2 linked regions of the Variovorax paradoxus genome follow. The protein of the gene in region 2 interacts with the protein of the main gene of each other region in a pairwise test. Links are inferred from orthologs where the notes say so. Each region holds a gene or a part of one and is shown on either strand. Other genes may lie near its edges.

The links.
Region 1: the proteins of cyoB (region 2) and L3V85_RS17740 interact in binary tests that used the Escherichia coli proteins (3 or more experiments, as listed by UniProt). The link is inferred for Variovorax paradoxus from one-to-one orthologs.

Annotation. Positions count from the first base shown.
Region 1 is NZ_CP091716.1:3,809,620-3,819,869, forward strand. The notes cover bases 2,734-5,732. They hold L3V85_RS17740 (pyridoxal phosphate-dependent aminotransferase), read right to left. Parts: upstream 4,820-5,732; coding sequence 3,647-4,819; downstream 2,734-3,646. Other genes in these bases: hrpA (ATP-dependent RNA helicase HrpA), read left to right, coding at 2,734-3,284; L3V85_RS17735 (DUF3309 family protein), read right to left, coding at 3,357-3,515; L3V85_RS17745 (CysB family HTH-type transcriptional regulator), read right to left, coding at 4,816-5,732. Outside these bases: more of hrpA, read left to right, coding at 1-2,733; more of L3V85_RS17745, read right to left, coding at 5,733-5,757; L3V85_RS17750 (sirohydrochlorin chelatase), read right to left, coding at 5,821-6,207; LPS export ABC transporter permease LptG, read right to left, coding at 6,204-7,316; LPS export ABC transporter permease LptF, read right to left, coding at 7,313-8,434; L3V85_RS17765 (leucyl aminopeptidase), read left to right, coding at 8,456-9,955; L3V85_RS17770 (DNA polymerase III subunit chi), read left to right, coding at 9,952-10,250. UniProt on the Escherichia coli protein: Shows aminotransferase activity with methionine and histidine as substrates, and to a lesser extent also with phenylalanine.
Region 2 is NZ_CP091716.1:5,729,216-5,739,431, reverse strand. Bases 3,314-6,278 are described here. They hold cyoB (cytochrome o ubiquinol oxidase subunit I), read right to left. Parts: upstream 5,816-6,278; coding sequence 3,812-5,815; downstream 3,314-3,811. Other genes in these bases: cyoA (ubiquinol oxidase subunit II), read right to left, coding at 5,817-6,278; cyoC (cytochrome o ubiquinol oxidase subunit III), read right to left, coding at 3,314-3,819. Outside these bases: L3V85_RS26620 (response regulator transcription factor), read right to left, coding at 39-584; L3V85_RS26615 (ATP-binding protein), read right to left, coding at 581-1,993; L3V85_RS26610 (SURF1 family protein), read right to left, coding at 1,977-2,774; cyoD (cytochrome o ubiquinol oxidase subunit IV), read right to left, coding at 2,774-3,181; more of cyoC, read right to left, coding at 3,178-3,313; more of cyoA, read right to left, coding at 6,279-6,842; L3V85_RS26585 (MFS transporter), read left to right, coding at 7,020-8,357; L3V85_RS26580 (HAD family hydrolase), read left to right, coding at 8,441-9,127; L3V85_RS26575 (TRAP transporter large permease subunit), read right to left, coding at 9,150-10,216. UniProt on the Escherichia coli protein: Cytochrome bo(3) ubiquinol oxidase is the terminal enzyme in the aerobic respiratory chain of E.coli that predominates when cells are grown at high aeration.

The sequences.
Region 1 (10,250 bases), 1.9 Mb from region 2 along the record:
CGGCGCCGACCATCATGGTGTCGGGCCGCACCTTCCCGGTGGAGCAGCGCTACCGTCCGTTCGAGGAGTCGCGCGAGCACGACCTGAACGACGCCATTGCCGATGCGGTCGACGAGCTCTGGCGCGACCCGCACAACGCGGGCGACATCCTGATCTTCCTGCCCGGCGAGCGCGAGATTCGCGAGGCCGCCGACCACCTGCGCCGCCACGTCAGCCACCAACCGCTGTTCCGCAGTGCCGAGGTGCTGCCGCTTTTCGCTCGCCTGTCGGGCCCGGAGCAGGACCGCATCTTCGAAAGCCACAACGGCCGGCGCATCGTGCTGGCCACCAACGTGGCCGAGACTTCGCTCACGGTGCCGGGCATCCGTTACGTGATCGATACCGGCACGGCGCGTGTCAAGCGCTACAGCTTCCGCAGCAAGGTCGAGCAACTGCTGGTCGAGCCGATCAGCCAGGCCGCGGCCAACCAGCGCGCGGGCCGCTGCGGGCGGGTGGCGAACGGCATCTGCATCCGCCTGTACGACGAAAAAGACTTCGAAGGCCGCCCGCGCTTCACCGATCCGGAAATCCTGCGTTCTTCGCTGGCCGGCGTCATCCTGCGGATGAAGTCGCTGCGCCTGGGCGACGTGGCGCGCTTTCCGTTCCTGGAGGCGCCGTCTCCGCGCGCGATTGCCGACGGCTACCAGCTGCTGAACGAGCTCGGCGCGGTCGACGACGCCAACGAACTCACGCACACCGGCGCCGAGCTGTCCCGGCTGCCGCTCGACCCGCGCGTGGGCCGCATGATTTTGGAAGCACGCGCGCGCGGTGCGCTCGAAGAAGTGCTGATCATCGCCTCGGCCCTCAGCGTGCAGGACGTGCGCGACCGCCCGATGGACGCGCAGCAGCAGGCCGACCAGGCGCATTCGAAATTCGACGACGAGAAGAGCGAATTCAGCGGCTACCTGCGCCTGTGGAAATGGATCGCCGACGCGCGCGGCGGCCACGGCGATACGCACAAGCTCAGCAACCGCCAGTACGAGCAGCTGCTGCGCCAGAACTTCATCAACATCCGCCGTGTGCGCGAATGGCGCGACATCCATTCGCAGCTGCTCACGGTGGTCACCGAGCACAAGTGGCGCATCAACGCCGAGCCCGCGGGCTACGAGCCGCTGCACCTGTCGATGCTCGCCGGCCTGCTGGGCAACGTGGGCTGGAAGCTGGAGGACGACGAGGCGTATCTAGGCGCGCGTGGCATCAAGTTCTACAAGCACCCGGGCGCGCACCTGAAGAAGAAGCCGGGCCGCTGGATCGTGGCGGCCGAGCTGGTCGAGACCACGCGGCTCTTCGGGCGCGGCGTCGCCAACATCGAGCCGCAGTGGCTCGAACAGGTGGCGGGGCATCTGCTGAAGAAGCAACTGCTCGACCCGCACTGGGAGAAGAAGGGCGCGCAGGTCTCGGCGCTGGAGCGCGCGACGCTGTACGGCCTGGTGGTCTACAGCGGCCGGCGCGTCGACTTCACCAAGGTCGATCCGGTCGCGGCGCGCGAGATCTTCATTCGCGAGGCGCTGGTCGGCGGGCAGTGGGAAAGCAAGTTCCCGTTCCTCACGGCCAACCGCAAGCTGGTGCGCGAGGTCGAGGGGCTGGAGCACAAGTCGCGCCGGCAGGACGTGCTGGTCGACGACGAGCTGATCTTCGTCTTCTACGACGCGCAGTTGCCCGCCGACGTGGCGAGCGGCATCACCTTCGAGAACTGGTATCGCCACGCCTCGAGAGAACAGCCGCGCCTGCTGTACCTCACGCGCGACGAGCTGATGCGCCATCAGGCGGCGGGCATCACGACCCAGTCGTTCCCGCCGACGCTGCGGCTCGGCGGTGTCGATTGCGCCGCCAGCTACCTGCATGAGCCGGGCGACGCGAAAGACGGCCTCACGGTCAGCGTTCCGCTGTTCGTGCTCAACCAGGTGAGCGAGGAGCGCTGCGAGTGGCTGGTGACGGGCATGCTGAAGGACAAGATCCAGGCGCTGCTCAAGAGCCTGCCGCAGCGCCCGCGTTCGCGGCTGGTGCCGCTGCCCGAGTCCGCCGGCAAGCTGGCGGAGGAGCTGTCGGTGCCAGAGCTGTTCGGCACCGGCTCGCTGACCGACGTGCTGCTCAAGCGCGTGCGCGACATGACCAGCATCGACGTCAAGCGCGCCGACTTCAAGCTCGACATGCTGCCGCCGCACCTGTTCATGAACCTGCGCGTGATCGACGAGCACGGGCGGCAACTGGGCATGGGGCGCAACCTTGGTGCGCTGAAGGCCGAACTCGGTGCGCAGGCGCGCGGCGCGTTCCAGGCGCTGGCGGGGCTGAACGTGAAAGCGTCGCCGGAGAAGAAGGACGCGGCTTCGTCGGATCAGGGCTCGAAGACGCCCGCGAAGGCTTCCAGCGCGCCCGCGCCCGCGGCGTTGCCGGCCGGCCAGCGCTACACGAGCTGGACTTTCGGCGAGCTGCCCGAGCTGATGGAAGTGCGGCGCGGCTCGCAGTCGCTGATCGGCTTTCCGGCGCTGCGCGACGAGGGCGACGCCGTGACCATCGAGGTGTTCGACGAGCCGGCCGTGGCCGCCGCCAAGCACCGCGCCGGCCTGCGCCGCCTGTTCGCGCTGCAGCTGAAAGACGCGCTCAAGTACCTCGAGAAGAACATCCCCGACCTGCAGAAGATGTCCGTGGCCTACATGCCGCTCGGCACCTCCGAAGAGCTGCGCACGCAGATCATCGACGTGGCGATCGACCGCGCATTCCTGCAGGAGCCGCTGCCGACCGACGAGTTCGCTTTCAAGAAACGGCTGGACGAAGGCCGCGGCCGGCTCACCTTGATCGCGAACGAGGTGGCTCGGCTCGCGTCGACCATCCTCATCGAATACGCCGCCGCCGCGCGCAAGATCAAGGACACGAAGATCCAGCCCGACGCGGTGCAGGACGCCGCGCAGCAACTGCAGCGGCTGGTCGGCAAGCGCTTCATTGCCGATGCGCCGTGGACGCAGCTGCAGCACTTCGCGCGCTACCTCAAGGCCATCGTGCTGCGGCTTGACAAGCTGCGCGCGGACCCGGCGCGCGATGCCGCGAAGCTCGCGGAACTGAAGCCGCAGGACCAGCGCTACTGGCGCCTGGTGGCCGAGCGCAAGGGCGTGGTCGACGACCGCATGCTCGAATTCCGCTGGCTGCTGGAGGAGCTGCGGGTGAGCTTTTTCGCGCAGGAACTGCGCACGCCCCAGCCGGTGAGCGTGAAGCGGCTGGACAAGGCCTGGGCGCAGCTGCAGGCCTGATCGCCAGCGGCGCCCGACGGACGAAAAAAAGCCCGCGGTCGCGGGCTTTTTCAGTTCATGGGCCGCTCGTGCCTATATGCGTCCCATGAGCACGAGGATCACGACGATCAGCACGATCAGGCCGACGCCGCCGCTGGGACCATAGCCCCAGGACCGGCTATAGCCCCAGCTCGGCAGCGCGCCTATCAGTACCAGGATCAGAACGATCAGCAGAATGAACGAGAGCGACATGTTTTCTCCAGGGCGTTGTTGTGATGAGCTTTGATGCTCGCCCTGGCGTGTCGCGCGGATCGCCGGATAGCAGCCTCTTCGGCGGTCATCCAAAGTCCTACCGCCGGTGTCGGCGCCTTGCCGGTTTGCCGTCAGAGGCGCGCGAGTCGCTCCAGCGCGGCGAGCAGCGTTTCGTCCTTCTTGGCGAAGCAGAAGCGCACCACCCGCTGATCGAAGCCGTTGCCGTAGAAGGCCGACAGCGGAATCGCCGCCACGCCGATCTCGCTGGTGAGCCAGAGGCAGAAATCGGCTTCCGACAGGTCGCTCACCGCCGAGATGTCGACGCACTGGAAGTAGCTGCCTTCGCTGCGCAGCAGCTTGAAGCGCGTCTTCTCGGCCAGGCCGGCGGCGAACAGGTCGCGCTTGCGCTGGTAGAAAGCCGGCAGTTCCAGGTAGGGCGCGGGCTCGGCCATGTAGCGCGCGAGCGCGTGCTGCATCGGCGTGTTCACGGTGAACACGTTGAACTGGTGCACCTTGCGGAACTCGGCCATCAGCGGCGCCGGCGCGGCCACGAAACCGACCTTCCAGCCGGTGACGTGATAAGTCTTGCCGAAGCTGCTGACGATGAAGCTGCGCGCCGCCAGGCCCGGGAAGCGCGCCACGCTCTCGTGCCGCGCCTGGTCGAACACCATGTGCTCGTAGACCTCGTCGCTGATCACGAACACGTCGGTTGGGGCGAGCAGTTCCTCGAGCTTGCGCATCTCGGCCTCGGTCCAGACCGTGGCGCTCGGGTTGTGCGGCGTGTTGATGATGATGGCGCGCGTGCGCGGCGTGAGCGCGGCGGCGATCTTGTCGAAGTCGGGGCGGAAGGTGCCGGGCACGAGCGGCACGCGCACCACGCTGCCGCCGGCCAGCTCGATGTTGGGCACGTAGCTGTCGTAGCAGGGCTCCAGCACGATCACTTCGTCGCCCGGGCGCACCACGGCGAGGATGGCCGTGATGATGGCCTGCGTGGCGCCGGCGGTGACGGTGATTTCAGTGGCCGCGCTGTAGCCGTGACCGTACAGCGCCGAGATCTTGGCGGCGATGGCCTCGCGCAGCGCCGGAATGCCCGGCATCGGCGGGTACTGGTTGTGGCCCGCGGCCATGGCCGCCGTCACGTCTTCGAGCAGTTTCGGGTCGCAGTTGAAGTCCGGAAAGCCCTGGCCCAGGTTGACCGCGTTCTTCTCTGCCGCCAGGGTCGACATGACCGTGAAGATGGTGGTGCCGACGGAGGGCAGCTTGGTGCCCACTTCGGGCGTGCGTGGGGCGTGAACTGTGCTCATAGCTCGTAGTCTTGTTGGTGGCCGCTCAGGGCCTTGGCGATCAGGTTGCGGTCTAGGCGGTCGGAGAGCAGCTCGGCGAACTTGAAGACGAAGTTGCGCAGGTAGGCGCTGCGCTTGAAGGCGACGCGGGCGATATTCTGGCCGAACACATGGCCCATGGGGCGCACCACGAGGTCGGCGTTCGACTCGTCGCGCACCGCCATCTCGGCCACGATGCCCACACCCAGGCCGAGGCGCACGTAGGTCTTGATCACGTCGGAGTCGATGGCTTCCAGCGCGATGCGCGGCGTGAGCTTCTTCTGCGCGAAGGCATGGTCGATGCGCGTGCGGCCGGTGAACGACGGGTGGTACGTGATGATCGGCTCGCTCGCCAGGTCTTCGAGCGAAATGCGCTCCTTGGCGGCCAGCGGATGGTCCTTGGGCAGCACCAGCACGTGCTGCCATTCGTAGCAGGGCAGGGTGACCAGCTCGGCGTAGCCGTCGAGCGATTCGGTGGCGATGCCGATTTCGGCGATTTCGTCGATCACCATGCGCGCCACCTGGTCGGGCGAGCCTTGGTGCAGGCTCACGTTGACCTTGGGGTAGGCCTCGCGCAGGTTGGCCACGGGCACCGGCAGCACGTAGCGCGCCTGGGTGTGGGTGGTGGCGATCGAAAGGGTGCCGCTGTCCTGCGCGCTGAACTGCTCGCCGATGCGCTTGAGGTTGCCCACCTCTCGCATGATGAGTTCGATGCTGGCAATGACATGCTGGCCCGGCTCGGTAACGCGCTTGAGCCGCTTGCCGTGGCGCGCGAAGATTTCAACGCCCAGTTCTTCCTCGAGCTCGATGATCGCCTTGGAAACACCAGGCTGCGAGGTATGGAGTGCCTTGGCCGCCTCGGTGAGGTTCAGGTTGCGCCGCACGGCTTCCTGAACAAACTTGAACTGATGCAGATTCATATCAAATTCCGTCTTATTGCGGAATTCATTATGCCTTCGGAATCTATCGAAATTGCCGGATCTTCAGTTTTTGATTGCAATTTTGGCCAGCAGGTCGACCAGTTCGGGCTCCTCGCCCACGATCCGGGCCAGCGAGATGTCGATGGCCGGCCAGCGCTGGCGCAGCGCGTCGACCTGTTGCGGCAGGTCTTCGCGGGCGTGTTTGCCCATGCCGAGGAAAAGCGGAACCAGCCGGACGGCGGTGGCACCGGCGGTGACCAGGGCCGCGACCGCCGTGGGAAGGTCGGGCGCGGCCAGTTCCATGTACGCGCAGGCCACGAGCGCGTCGGGTGCGCGGCTGGTTACGCGCGCGGCCACGGCTTCGATGGGTTCGCGCCAGCGCTCGTCTCGCGAGCCGTGCGCCAGCAGGACGATGCCCTGGATCTGCCTGCCCCGGGTTGGCGCCGTCATCGTCTCAGGACCAGCCAACTGAAGGCCGTCAACGACATCACCGAGTAGATCAGCCCCGGCGCCGCGGCCGTGAGCCATGGCGACCAGTTGCCGAGGTTGCCGAGGTAGCCGAACACGTTGTTCAGCAGGAAGAAGCTGATGCCGATCATCACGCCGCCGAACACATAGGTCGTGATGCCGGCCTGGCGGAAGTGCAGGTAGGCGAAGGGCAGGGCGAGAACCACCATCACCAGGCACGACAGCGGATAGAACACCTTGCGCCAGAACTCGATCTCGTAGCGCTGGGCGGTCTGGCCGTTGGCGTCGAGGTGGCGGATGTAGTCGAACAGGTCGATCGTGCTCATGCGGTCGGGGCGCAGCAGGGCCACCGACACCATCTCGGCGGTCAGCGAGGTCGGCCAGTTCAGCTCGGGAATCTTGGTGCTGACGATGTGCGCCCGGTCGGCGGCGCCTTGCGTGTCGTAGTGCTGCTGGTCGACGTCGGTCAGTATCCAGTGGCCGTCGCCGCCGATGCGGGCCGAGGCCGCGAGCGTCTGCGTCTTGATGTAGCCCTTGTCGTCGAACTCGAAGATGCGGGGGCTCTTGAGCGCGCCGCCGCGGTCGATGGCCAGCACATTCACCGCATACGAGACGTCGCCGCGCTTTTCCTTGAGCCAGGCGCCGGTGTTGCCCGCCAGGGAATAGGTGCCCTGGTAGCGCGCCTTGAGCAACTGGCCGGTGCGCTCCGAGGTGGGCGCCACGTAGTCGCCGATCGCGAAGGTCAGCACGACGAAGCTCAGGCCCAGCAGCAGCAGGGTGCGCAGCGCGCGCCACGGTCCCAGGCCGCTGGTGCGCAGGATGGTGTATTCGGAGCTTTGCGCGAGCCGCGCCATCACGAAGATGGAGCCGATCAGCACGGTGATCGGCAGCAGTTCGTACAGGTGGCTCGGAATCAGCAGGGCCACGTAGATCAGCGCCTGCATGGGCCCGTAGTTGAGGCTGTCCGGCTTGCCGATGGACTGCAGCTCGTCGACGAAGTCGAAGAAGAAAAAGAGGCTCAGGAAGCCGAGCGTCACGAACGCGACGGACTTCAGCACCTCCACGTAGATCAGGCGTCTTATCGTTTTCACGTGGTGGGTTCGATCTTGGCAATGGTCGGCGCGGCGGCGCGGACTTTTCTGGCGCGGCGGCCCCAGTTGTTCTGGCGCGCGGTCAGCCACGCGAGGTTGATCGCGAGCACGCCGCCGTGCAGCAGCAGCATGAAGCCGCCCATGCTGAAGCGGCCCGAGCTGATCCAGCTCTGGCCCAGGTTGAGCATGTTGTAGTAGACGACGAAGGCGAACAGCGCCAGCAGCAGGTTGCCGCTGCGGCCGACGCGGGGGTTGGCGCTGGAGACGTTCAGCGCCAGCAGCACGAAGTTGACGGCGGTCAGCAGCATGCCGATGCGCCAGGCCAGCTCGCCCCGGCTCATGTCGCTCGGGTCGGTCAGCAGCGAAAGCGTGGTGCGTGCGCGCGACGGCGTGGCGTCGTTCGTGAGGCCGTCGCTGCCGCCGGCGCGGGTGCCGTAGGTCTTGAATTCGCTGATCTTCAGGCCGGTGTTGGCCATCGGCTGCTCCAGCCGCTGGCCGTTGTTGAGCAGCAGGTAGCGGGAGTCGCCGATGTTCTCGATGCTGCCGCTGCGCGCCGAGGTGGTGATCTGCATGTTGCGCTCGACCGACCAGATGAAGACGTTGGTGGCCTTGGAGTTGTCAGGCGTCTCCTTGTCGATGAAGAACACCCGCACGCGGCCCGCGGATTCGCGGAATTCGCCGGGCGCCACGCGCTCGATGTCGCTGCGCTGCTCGTACTGCTTGCGCATGCCGATGGTCTGCGAGTTGGCCCACGGCCAGCCGACCAGCGCCATCACCGCGATCAGGATCAGCACCGGCCAGGCGAAGCGAAACAGGGGCTTCACGAAGTCCATGAGGCCGCGGCCGCTGGAGAACCAGATGACCATTTCGCTGTCGCGGTACATGCGCGAGAGCGTCCCGACGATGGCGATGAACAGGCTCAGGCTCAGGATGGTCGGCATGTAGCCTAGCACCGTGTAGGCCATGACCAGGAACACCTCCTGCGGGTTCACACTGCCCTTGGACGCGAGCCCGAGGGTACGGATGAGCATCATGGTCATCACGATGGTGACCAGAACCACGAGGGTCGCTCCGAAGCTGCGGGACAGCTCCTTGCGTAGGGAAGAATGGAATAACATCGTTCGAGGAAAAAAAGGATTATGGACTTTCAACTCAAGACCCTCACCGTCGCCCAGGCCGCAGCCGAGAAATCCGATGTCCTGATCGTGCTCGTCGGCAGCGCCCCGCTCACCACCAAAGACCCGCTTTCCGTGCTGGCCGCCAGTGCCCGCAAGGCCGGGGACCTGCCCGACAAGGCCGGAAAACTCCTCACGCTGTACCGCCCCGACGACGTCGTGGCGGCCCGCGTGGTGTTCGCGGCCATCGGCGACGGCAAGCCCGCGTCGGTGCGCAGCGGCGTCGCGGCGGCGGTCAACGCGGCCAAGGCCCATGGGCCGAAGCGGGTGGTTCTTGTGTTCGCGCAGCCCGCGGACGGCGCGGCGGTGGCTTGCGCCGTCACGGCGGCGGCCGATGCCAGCTATGTCTACACCACCACCAAGTCGAAGGCCGAGCCGCGCAGCATCCGCAACCTGAGCGTCGGTGTGGCCGATGCGACAGCTGTTACCGGCGCTTTCAACGATGCCCGCGCCACCGTGCGGGGTATCGAGCTGGCCAAGGAGTGGGGCAACCGCCCCGCCAACCACGCCACGCCCACGCTGCTGGGCGAGGCCGCCAAGGGGCTGGCCAAGCTGCCCAAGATCAAGTGCGAAGTGCTGGGCCCGAAGGAAGTCGAGAAGCTCGGCATGGGCTCGTTCATGGCGGTGGCGCAGGGCTCTGCCGAGCCGCTGCGCTTCATCGTGCTGCGCTACCAGGGCGGCCCCAAGGACCAGGCGCCCGTGGTGCTGGTCGGCAAGGGCATCACCTTCGATACCGGCGGCGTTTCGCTCAAGCCCGCCGCCGAAATGGACGAGATGAAGTTCGACATGTGCGGCGCTGCGAGCGTGCTGGGCACCTTCCGTGCGCTCGGCGACATCCAGCCCGCGATCAACGTCGTCGGCCTGATTCCGTCGTGCGAGAACATGAACGACGGCCGCTCGGTCAAGCCGGGCGACGTGGTCACCAGCATGAGCGGCCAGACCATCGAAGTGCTCAACACCGATGCCGAAGGCCGCCTGATTCTTTGCGACGCGCTCACCTATGCCAAGCGCTTCGACCCCACCGCGGTGATCGACATCGCCACGCTGACCGGTGCTTGCGTGGTGGCGCTCGGCGGCGTGCGCAGCGGCCTGTTCTCCAGCGACGAAACGCTGGCCGCCGCGCTGGAAACCGCCGGTGAAGCCTCGCAAGACCGCTGCTGGCGCCTGCCGCTGGACGACGACTACGCCGAGGGCCTCAAGAGCAACTTCGCCGACGTGGCCAACATCGCCGGCCGTGCCGGCGGCGCCATCACCGCGGCCAAGTTCCTGCAGCGCTTTGCGGGCGACTTCGCCTGGGCCCACCTCGACATCGCCGGCACGGCCTGGAAGAGCGGGGCGGCCAAGGGCTCGACCGGCCGACCGGTGGGGCTGCTGGTCTCGTACCTCACGAGCCGCGCGGCCAGTGGCGTGCAGGCCAAGGCGGCCGACAAGGCTCCGGCTCGAAAGGCCCGGTCCGCGAAGTGACGGAAATCGGTTTTCACTACAACGCGCCGGACAAGCTGAACTACGCCTGCCGGCTGGTTCGAAAGGCCGTCAATGCGCGCGGCCTGCGCGTGGTGGTGATCGGCGACGCGCGCGCGCTCGACGTGGTGGATGCCGCGCTCTGGCAGCTTTCGCCGGTGGACTTCGTCGCGCATTGCCGTGGCGATGCGCCGCCTCATGTGCTTGCGCGTACGCCCGTCATTCTTTCTTCCGACGGTGCGGACGCGGCCGCGCTGCCGCACCGCGAGATGCTGGTGAACCTCGGGCTCGAGGTGCC
Region 2 (10,216 bases):
GCAAGATCCGCACCCTGCATGCCCCGGTCGTTAACTTACTACTTGACCTGCTGCTTGCCCAGCTTGCGTGCCAGCGTACGCCGGTGCATGCCGAGCCTGCGCGCGGTCTCCGAGATGTTGAAGCCGGTCTCGGCCAGCGTCTCGTGGATACGCTCCCATTCGAGCGTCTTGATCGAGGTCGAGCGGTTGGTCAGCTCGACTTCGGTGGTGCCCGTGGCGCGCCCGAAGGCGGCCTCGATGTCGTCGGTGTTCGACGGCTTGGCCAGGTAGTGGCAGGCGCCGAGCTTGATGGCCTCCACCGCCGTGGCGATGCTGGCAAAGCCCGTCAGCACCACGATCAGCATCTTGGCGTTGTGACGGTGCAGCATCTGCACGCAGGCCAGGCCCGAGGCCTCGCCGTTGAGCTTGAGGTCGACCACGGCATAGCCGGGCGACATGGTTTCCAGCAAGGCCCCGGCTTCCTCGAGGTTGCTCGCATGCGTCACGGCATAGCCGCGTCGCTCGAACGAACGGCCCAGCGTGCGCGCGAAGGCATCGTCGTCCTCGACGATCAGCAACTGGCGCTCAGCTTCGGTTCCGGTCATGGCCTCGTTTGTGTTTCGGTGGTCCCGCGGTCGAGGGTCTCTTCGGCTTCCTGTTCGCCGTCGTCGTCCTCGTCTTCCTCTTCTTCCAGCACGATGGCCGCCAGCGGCAGCGTGATCTTCACGATCGCGCCGCCCTCGGGCCGGTTGCCCGCGGCGACCCGGCCGCCCACGGTGCGCGCCACGTTCACGACCAGGAACAGCCCCAGCCCGCCGCCGGGGCGGCCCTTGCTCGACTGGTAGGGTTTGCCGAACTCCTTCAGGATGGCCGGCAGGAAGCCGGGGCCCGCGTCCGTGACCGTGATCGTCAGCGCGTCGGCGTCGTGCGCCGCCTCCAGGCGCAGCCAGTGCGGCGACGCCTCCAGGGCATTGTCCAGCACGTTGCAGATCATCTGCTTGAGGGCGGAGTCGGAGACCATGGGCAGGTCCCGGCCAAAGTGGTTGTCGTACTCGAAGTCCTCGATAGGGCGGGTGGTGCGCCACTCTTCGATCAGGTCGTCCAGGAAGGTGCTGACGGTGGTCTCTTCGGACGATTCGCCGCGCGCCTCGCCGGCCGACAGCAGGATGCCGCTCACGATGCTCTTGCAGCGCTGGATCTGCAGTTCCATCTCGGCCACTTCTGTCAGCAGTTCGGGGTCGGAGCTGAAATGCGGCAGCCGGCGCCAGTCGCCCAGGATCACGGCCAGCGTGGCCAGCGGCGTGCCCAGCTCGTGCGCCGCGCCCGAGGCCAGCAGGCCCATGCGCACGATGTGTTCTTCTTCGGAGGCGCGCTGGCGCAGGTCGGCCAGCCGCGCGTCGCGGGCGCGCAGGTTGCGGCTGATGCGGGTGATGAAGATCACCAGCAGCGCCGCGTTCAGCGCGAAGCACACCAGCATGCCCTGGATGTAGGGGCTCCACAGGCCCCGGTTGTGGTCCAGCGGCAGCGCGAGCGGGCGCGAGAACAACGCCAGCCCCGCGAAGCAGATGCTGGTGATGACCACGATGGTCCAGGTCGACCAGGCCTTCAGCAGCACCGCGCCCAGCGTCACCTGCAGCAGGAACAGGAACACGAAGGGGTTGGTGGCGCCGCCGCTCAGGTAGAGCTGGGCGGTGAGCGTGGCCACGTCGACCAGGAGCGCGAGGAACAGTTCGCCGTTGGTCACGCGCCGGTGGCTGCGCGCGCGCAGCAGGCTCACCATGTTGAAGAGGGCCAGGCAGGTCAGCACCTGCAGCATGTGGTCCAGCGGCAGCCGGATGGCGAAGCCGTAGTGCACCACGAGGATGGTGACCACCTGCCCGACGACGGCAAACCAGCGCAGCTGGATCAGCTGCTGCATGTTCTGGTGGCCGGTGGCGTTATCGAGGCTGGCGACGCCGGCGCGGGGGGCGTGAAGCTCCCCCGCGACCGCGACGGCCTCAGTCGCGGCGGGCATCTTGTGGGGCGGGGCGGGCGTCGGCATCGCCCGCATTTTCGCTGCGCCGCACGAACCAGGCGGCGATCAGCACCATCAGCGCCAGGCCATACCAGGTCAATGCGTAGACGAGGTGGCTGTTGGGGAAGGCGATGACGGTCAGGCCGGCGGCGGGCCACGCGGGGGTGTCGGTGGGCTGTGCGGTGGCTGCGGCGGGCGTGGCCTCGGCGTCGACGAAATAGGGTGCCACGTCAGCCAGGCCGCGCGCGGTGGCGATGGCCTGCACGTCGCGCGAGAACCAGCGGTCGGCCGCCGGGTCGTTCTTGCGCAGGAAGCCGCCCTTGGGCTCGGTCAGGCGCAGCAAGCCGGCCACGGTGGTCTCGCCCTGGGGCTCGGACGCGGTGCGGGCAGAGCGCTCACGCGCCTCGGGAGGCACGAAGCCCCGGTTGACCAGCACCACGGTGCCGTCGGCTGCCTTCAGCGGGGTCAGCACCCAGAAGCCGGCGCCGAGCCGGGTGCTGGCTTGCACCAGCGTTTCTTTGTCGTGGAGGAAAGTGCCGGCGATGCGGATGTGCCGGTATTCGTCGTTGGCCGCGTTGACGGTGGGCCATTCGTTTCGCCCGGGGGCCGTACCGGCCGGGGCGTGCACGCGTTGGTCGACGCGGGCGATGAGATCCAGTTTCCAGGCCCTGCGCTCGACCTGCCAGGTGCCGAGCGCGAGGAAGCCGCAGAAGGCGAGGGCGGCGAAGACCGCCAGCGCCACCCGTGCGGCGGTGGAACGCTGGCGGACTGCCGGCGCCATCAGGGCATGTTCTTCATGTCGTGCATCGAGTGCGGCATCATGTTCGTGTTCATGTGGTACATGACCCACAGTGAACCGGCCAGCGTGATGACGACGACAACGAGCGTGAAGATCAGCGCCAGCATGTTCCAGCCGCCTTCGGACTTGGCGTCCATGTGCAGGAAATAGATCATGTGCACCACGATCTGCACCACGGCGAAGGCCAGGATGACGAGGGCGGTGGTGTTCGGCTTGTCGAACACCTTGGCCATCACGATCCAGAACGGAATGGCGGTGAGGATCACGGCCAGCACGAAGCCGGTCATGTAGCCCTTGAAGGTGCTGTGGCTCACCGGACCATCGTCGTGGTGGTCATGGCTGTCGTGGCCATGTGCGCCATGGCCGGCGGTTTCGATATGCGCGCTCATTGCAGCGATCCCATCAGGTACACGAAGGTGAAGACGCCGATCCAGACCACGTCCAGAAAGTGCCAGAACATCGACAGGCACATCAGGCGGCGGCGGTTGGCGGCGGTGAAGCCGTGCTTGGGCAGCTGGATCATCAGCACGATGAGCCAGACGATGCCGAAGGTCACGTGCAGGCCGTGGGTGCCCACCAGCGCGAAGAACGACGACAGGAACGCGCTGCGTTGCGGGCCGGCGCCTTCGTGGATCAGGTGCGCGAATTCATACAGCTCCAGGCCGATGAAGCCCGCGCCCAGCAAGCCGGTGATGGCCAGCCAGACCAGCACGCCGCCCATGCGGCGCTGCTGCATCTGCAGCATGGCAAAGCCGTACGTGATGGACGACAGCAGCAGCAGCGAGGTGTTGATCGCCACCAGCGGCAGGTCGAACAGGTCGGCGCCCGAGGGACCGGCCGCGTAGCTGCGGCCCAGCACGCCGTACACCGCGAACAGGCAGGCGAAGATCAGGCAGTCGCTCATCAGGTAGAGCCAGAACCCCAGCAGGGTTCCGTTCTCCGGATGATGGTCTTCGTTGCGGACGTTGAAGACGTCGAACGCTGGCGCGGTCACGGCGGCGGAAGAAAGAGCGGTGTTATTAGACATTGGCAGCCAGCAGGCGCGTGCGCGCGTCTTCGGTGCGGACGACTTCTTCCGTGGGGATGTGGTAGTCGCGCTTGTAGTTGAAGGTATGGATGATCGTGGCGGCGAGCATGGCGACGAAGCCGATGCCTGCCACGAGCCACATCTGCCAGATCAGCGCGAAGCCGCACACCGCAGCCAGCGCAGCGATGATGAAGCCGGCGGCCGTGTTCTTGGGCATGTGGATCGGGCTGAAGCCTTCCAGCGGACGCTCGTAGCCGCGTGCCTTCATGTCGGACCATGCATCGTTGTCGTGCACGCGCGGCGTGAACGCGAAGTTGTAGGCCGGCGGGGGCGACGAGGTCGACCATTCCAGCGTGCGGCCGTTCCACGGGTCGCCCGTGGTGTCGCGCAGCGATTCGCGGCGGATGAAGCTCACCACCAGCTGGATGATGAACGAGGCGATGCCCAGCGCGATCAGCACGGCGCCGAAGGCGGCGACCTGGAACCAGATCTGCAGCGACATGTCCTGGAAGTGGCTCATGCGGCGGGTCACGCCCATCAGGCCCAGGATGTACAGCGGCATGAAGGCGAACCAGAAGCCGACGATCCAGAACCAGAACGAGCACTTGCCCCAGAACGGGTCGAGCTTGTAGCCGAAGGCCTTCGGGAACCAGTAGGTGATGCCCGCCAGCATGCCGAACAGCACGCCGCCGATGATCACGTTGTGGAAGTGGGCGATCAGGAATAGGCTGTTGTGCAGCACGAAGTCGGCCGGGGGAACGGCCAGCAGCACGCCGGTCATGCCGCCGATCACGAAGGTGATCATGAAGCCGATGGTCCACATCATGGGCAGCTCGAAACGGATGCGGCCGCGGTACATGGTGAAGAGCCAGTTGAAGATCTTCGCCCCTGTCGGGATCGAGATGATCATCGTCGTGATGCCGAAGAACGAGTTCACGCTGGCGCCGGAGCCCATGGTGAAGAAGTGGTGCAGCCAGACGAGGTACGACAGGATGGTGATCACGACCGTGGCGTAAACCATGGAGGCGTAGCCGAACAGGCGCTTGCCGGAGAACGTGGAGACCACTTCCGAGAAGATGCCGAAGGCCGGCAGGATCAGGATGTACACCTCGGGGTGGCCCCAGATCCAGATCAGGTTCACGTACATCATGGCGTTGCCGCCCATGTCGTTCGTGAAGAAGTTGGTGCCTGCGTAGCGGTCGAGCGACAGCAGGGCCAGCACGGCGGTCAGCACCGGGAAGGCGGCGACGATCAGAACGTTGGTGCACAGGGCGGTCCAGGTGAAGACGGGCATCTTCATCATGGTCATGCCGGGTGCGCGCATCTTGACGATGGTCGCCAGCAGGTTTACGCCGGACAGCAATGTGCCCACCCCCGCTATCTGCAACGACCATATGTAGTAGTCGACCCCCACGTCGGGGCTGTAGAGGATGCCCGACAGCGGCGGGTAGGCCAGCCAGCCGGTCTTGGCGAACTCGCCGACGAACAGCGACGCCATCACCAGGCCGGCGCCGAAGGTGGTCATCCAGAAGCTGAAGTTGTTCAGGAACGGGAAGGCCACGTCGCGCGCGCCGATCTGCAGCGGCACCACGAAGTTCATGAGGCCCGTGACCAGCGGCATCGCCACGAAGAAGATCATGATCACGCCGTGGGCGGTGAAGACCTGGTCGTAGTGGTGCGGCGGCAGGAAGCCCGCGTTGTCGCCGAAGGCCATGGCCTGCTGGGCCCGCATCATCAGGGCGTCGGCGAAGCCGCGCAGCAGCATCACCAGGCCCAGGATGATGTACATGATGCCGATCTTCTTGTGGTCGATGCTGGTGATCCAGTCGCGCCACAGCATGCCCCACAGCTTGAAGTAGGTCAGTGCGCCGAGGACGGCGATGCCGCCCAGCACCACGCCCGCGAAGGTCGCGAGCAGGATCGGCTCGTGGTAGGGAATCGCCTCCCAGGTGAGGCGGCCGAAGACGAGCTTCGTCAGGTCTAGGTTCTGCAACATCTTATTCTTCGGTGGTGCACATCGCGGTGACGTACTTGCGCTTGGGCGAGTCGAGGGAGTCGGTCAGCCAGGCTTGCTTGGTGGCGACGTTGAAGGCGCCGGGCTTGCCCATGCCGCCGTCGGCGTCGATCGCCATCATTTCCTTCATGCACATCTTGTTGCGGTCCACGCACAGGTTCAGGATGGCGTCGTACAGGGCGGGATCCACGGCGGCGTAGTGGCGCACGGGCTCGCGCTCGCTGGGGGCCTCGAGCTTCTTGTAGAGCTCGCGGGTGAGTTCGCCGTCCTTGCCGGACTTGACCTTCTGGACCCACTGGTCGAAGTCGCCGTCGCTCAGGCCGTGGAACTTGAAGCGCATGCCCGAGAAGCCGGCACCGCTGTAGTTGGCGGAGAAGCCGTCGAACTCGCCCGGCTTGTTGATCACCGCGTGCAGCTTGGTCTCCATGCCCGGCATGGCGTAGATCTGGCCGGCCAGCGCGGGAATGAAGAAGGAGTTCATGACCGAGGAGGCCGTGATCTTGAAGCTGATCGGGCGGTCCACCGGGGCGGCCAGCTCGTTCACCGTGGCGATGCCCTGTTCGGGGTAGATGAACAGCCACTTCCAGTCGAGTGCCACCACTTCGACCACCAGCGGCTTGGTGTCCGCGGGGATCGGGCGCTGGGCGTCGAGGCGGCGCAGCGGCTGGTAGGGGTCGAGCACGTGGGTGCTGATCCAGGTGATCGCGCCCAGCGCGATGATGATGAGCAGCGGCGCCGCCCAGATCGCCAGCTCGAGCTGGGTGGAGTGGTCCCAGTCGGGGCTGTAGGTGGCCTCCTTGTTCGACTGGCGGTAGCGCCAGGCGAAGAAGATGGTCAGGGCGATCACCGGGATGATGATGATCAGCATCAGCACGGTGGAGACGACGATGAGTCGTCCCTGCTGATGGGCGATGTCGCCGGATGGGTTCATCAGCACCGTGTTGCAGCCCGCCAGGAGGACGGCGGGAAGCAGCAGGAGCGATCGGCGAAGGTTCTTGAGGATGTGCATGCCGGGGGAAAAGAGGTGCGGGGGCGACGCAAAAAGACCCCACAATCTACGCCTGAAGACGGGTTTCGCCTATTGGACGTTTTGTCCTATGGCGGTAAATGTGTTTCGGTGAGACGCTATAGACTGTCCATGATCCTATGTGTCACTTCCCCAGGTGACACCCGAATTACAGAAGCAATGACGACGTCCAGCATCAGTCCGCAAGGCGCCCATCCGCTGCCGAACTCGCCCGAAACCGGTGCCCGGCAGGGTGACGACCACTCGCACATCGCCCCCGGCGAAATCGCGGTCGGCGTGATCATCGGCCGCGCCTCCGAATATTTCGACTTTTTCGTCTACGGCATCGCCTCGGTGCTGGTGTTTCCTGCGGTTTTCTTCCCGTTCGAGCAACATCTCGAAGGCGTTCTCTACTCTTTCCTGATTTTCTCGTTCGCCTTCATCGCGCGTCCGTTCGGAACTGTCATCTCGATGGCCATCCAGCGACGTTTCGGGCGGGAAGCCAAGCTGACTCTGGCGCTTTTCGTGCTCGGCACCTCCACCGCCGGCATCGCCTTCCTGCCGGGCTATGCCAGCCTGGGCTTCACGGCCATCGTGCTGCTGTCGGTCTTCCGCTTCGGCCAGGGCCTGGCACTGGGCGGTTCGTGGGACGGCCTGCCTTCGCTGCTCGCGTTGAACGCGCCCGCCAACCGTCGCGGCTGGTACGCCATGCTGGGCCAGCTGGGCGCGCCCATCGGCTTCTTCATTGCCAGCGCACTGTTCGCGTACCTGTATTCGAGCCTGCCGTCGGAAGACTTCCTCGACTGGGGCTGGCGCTACAGCTTCTACGTGGCCTTCGCGATCAACGTGGTGGCGCTGTTCGCCCGCCTGCGCCTGGTGGCCACCGACGAATACTCGCGCCTGCTCGAAGAGCGCGAGCTCGAACCCACCAGCGTGACCGAACTGGTCGGCTCGCAGGGCTCGAACATCCTGATCGGCGCCTTCGCCGCGCTGGCCAGCTACGCGCTGTTCCACCTGATCACCGTGTTCCCGCTGTCGTGGATCACGCTGTACTCCGACCAGTCCGTGACCGAATTCCTGGTCGTGCAGATGGTCGGTGCCGTGCTCGGCGCCGCCGGCATCGTGGCCTCGGGCCTGCTGGCCGACCGCATCGGCCGCCGCTTCACGCTGGGCGGCCTGGCCGCCGTGATTGCCGCATTCAGCGGTTTCGCCCCCACGCTGCTCGACGGCGGCCGCATCGGCCAGGACATCTTCATCCTGGTGGGCTTCGTGATCCTGGGCCTGTCGTACGGCCAGGCTGCCGGCGCCGTGACCTCGAACTTCGCGCCCAAGTACCGCTACGTCGGCGCCGCCCTGACGGCGGACGTGGCCTGGCTGATCGGCGCCGCCTTCGCACCGCTGGTCGCGCTGGGCCTGTCGGCGCACTTCGGCCTGGCCTACGTGAGCGTGTACCTGCTGTCGGGCGCTGTCGCCACGCTGGCCGCGCTGGGCCTGAACCGGGCGTTGGCACGCGACTGACGAAGCCGCCAAGCCGCAGCGCATGCAGCGGTTGTTTCTTCCAAAGGGGCCGGTTCGGCCCCTTTTTCATTAGGATGCCTCGCATGTTCGCCGCCGCAATTTTTGACATGGACGGGCTGCTCATCGATTCGGAGCGCCCCATCATGGCCGCCTGGATCGAGGCCGCCCGCACGCTCGACATCGAGCTTTCGCACAGCCAGTACCTGCAGGTCGTGGGGCTGTCCACCGTGGAGTCCGAGCAGATCCTCGCGTCGCTGCTGGGCGGTCCCGAGGCCTACCGCCACGCCATCGAGCACGTGCGCCGGTATCTGCAGCTCGAGCGCGCGGATGGCGCGCCGCTCTTTCCCATCAAGCCCGGCGCGGCCGAATTCCTGAGCGCCCTGCGCGAGCGGGGCATCCGCTGCGCCGTGGCCTCGTCGTCCACGCGCCGGCAGATCGAGGCCTGCCTCGGCAGCCTGGGCCTGCTGCACCATTTCTCGGCCTTCGCGGGCGGCGACGAGGTGACGCGCGCCAAGCCCGATCCGGCGCTCTACCTGCTCGCGGCCGAGCGGCTGGGCGTGGCGCCGGCAGACTGCATCGCCTTCGAGGACAGCGAGAACGGCGCCAGGTCGGCGCTCGCGGCGGGCCTGCGGGTCGTGGTGGTGCCCGATCTCAAGCATCCGCCCGAGGCGATCACCGGCCAGGCGTTCCATGTGCTCGAGTCGCTGCACGACGCGGTGCCGCACCTGCCGCGCTGGTTCCCGCCGGCGCCGGCCGGAAAGCTCGCCTGAGCAATCCCGGCCGGGCCTCGAATCAGAGGAACCCGATCGACAGCCACGGAATGGCCGCCACCGCGATGGTGCCGACCAGCAGGGCCAGCATGTAGCCGACGATGGGCCGGATGCCCGCGTCCGGCCGCACCCGCCCGATGGCGCAGGCGGCGTAGTAGCCCACGCCCAGCGGCGGCGCGAACAGGCCCAGCCCCATCGACAGCACCACCACCATGGCGTAGTGCACCTCGTGGATGCCCAATTGGCGCGCGATGGGAAACAGCAGCGGTCCGAACAGCACGATGGCCGGTATGCCCTCCAGCACCGAACCCAGCACCACGAAGGTGACCAGCGACACCGCCAGGAACATCGGCGCGCCGCCCGGCAGGCTGGCCATGGCTTCGGCCAGCCAGCGCGAGAAGCCCGATTGCGTCAGCCCCCAGGCCATGGCCGTTGCCGTGCCGATGATCAGCAGGATCGCGCCCGAGAGCGACGCCGTGGCCACCAGCATCGGCCCGAGCCGCCGCCAGTCGAACTGCCGGTACACCACCAGCCCCGCCACCACCGCGTAGACGATGCCGATGGTCGACACCTCCGTCGCCGTCGCCACGCCCTCGACCACGGCGGCACGGATGACGAAGGGCAGCGCCAGCGCCGGCAGCGCCACCAGGGCCAGCCGCATCACCTGTTTCCACGGCGGGCGCGCGACCTGGCTGAGGTCTTCATGGCGGTTGCGCATGAACACCACCACGCACAGCATCAGCCCCAGGATCACCGCCGGCAGCAGCCCGCCCGTGAACAGCGCCGCGATCGACACGCCCGTGACCGAGCCGATGGTGATGAGCACCAGGCTGGGCGGCACGGTTTCCGTCTGTGCGCCGGTGGCCGCGAGCAGCGCCACCAGCTCGCCTTCGTCGGCGCCGCGCTTCTTCATCTCCGGAAACAGCGCGGGCGCAATGGCCGCCATGTCCGCCGCCTTCGAGCCCGAGATGCCCGACACCAGGTACATCGCGCCGACCAGCACATAAGACAGGCCGCCCTTCACATGCCCCAGCAGGCTGGCCAGGAAAGCGACCATCGCCTTCGCCATGCCCGTCATCTCGATCAGCA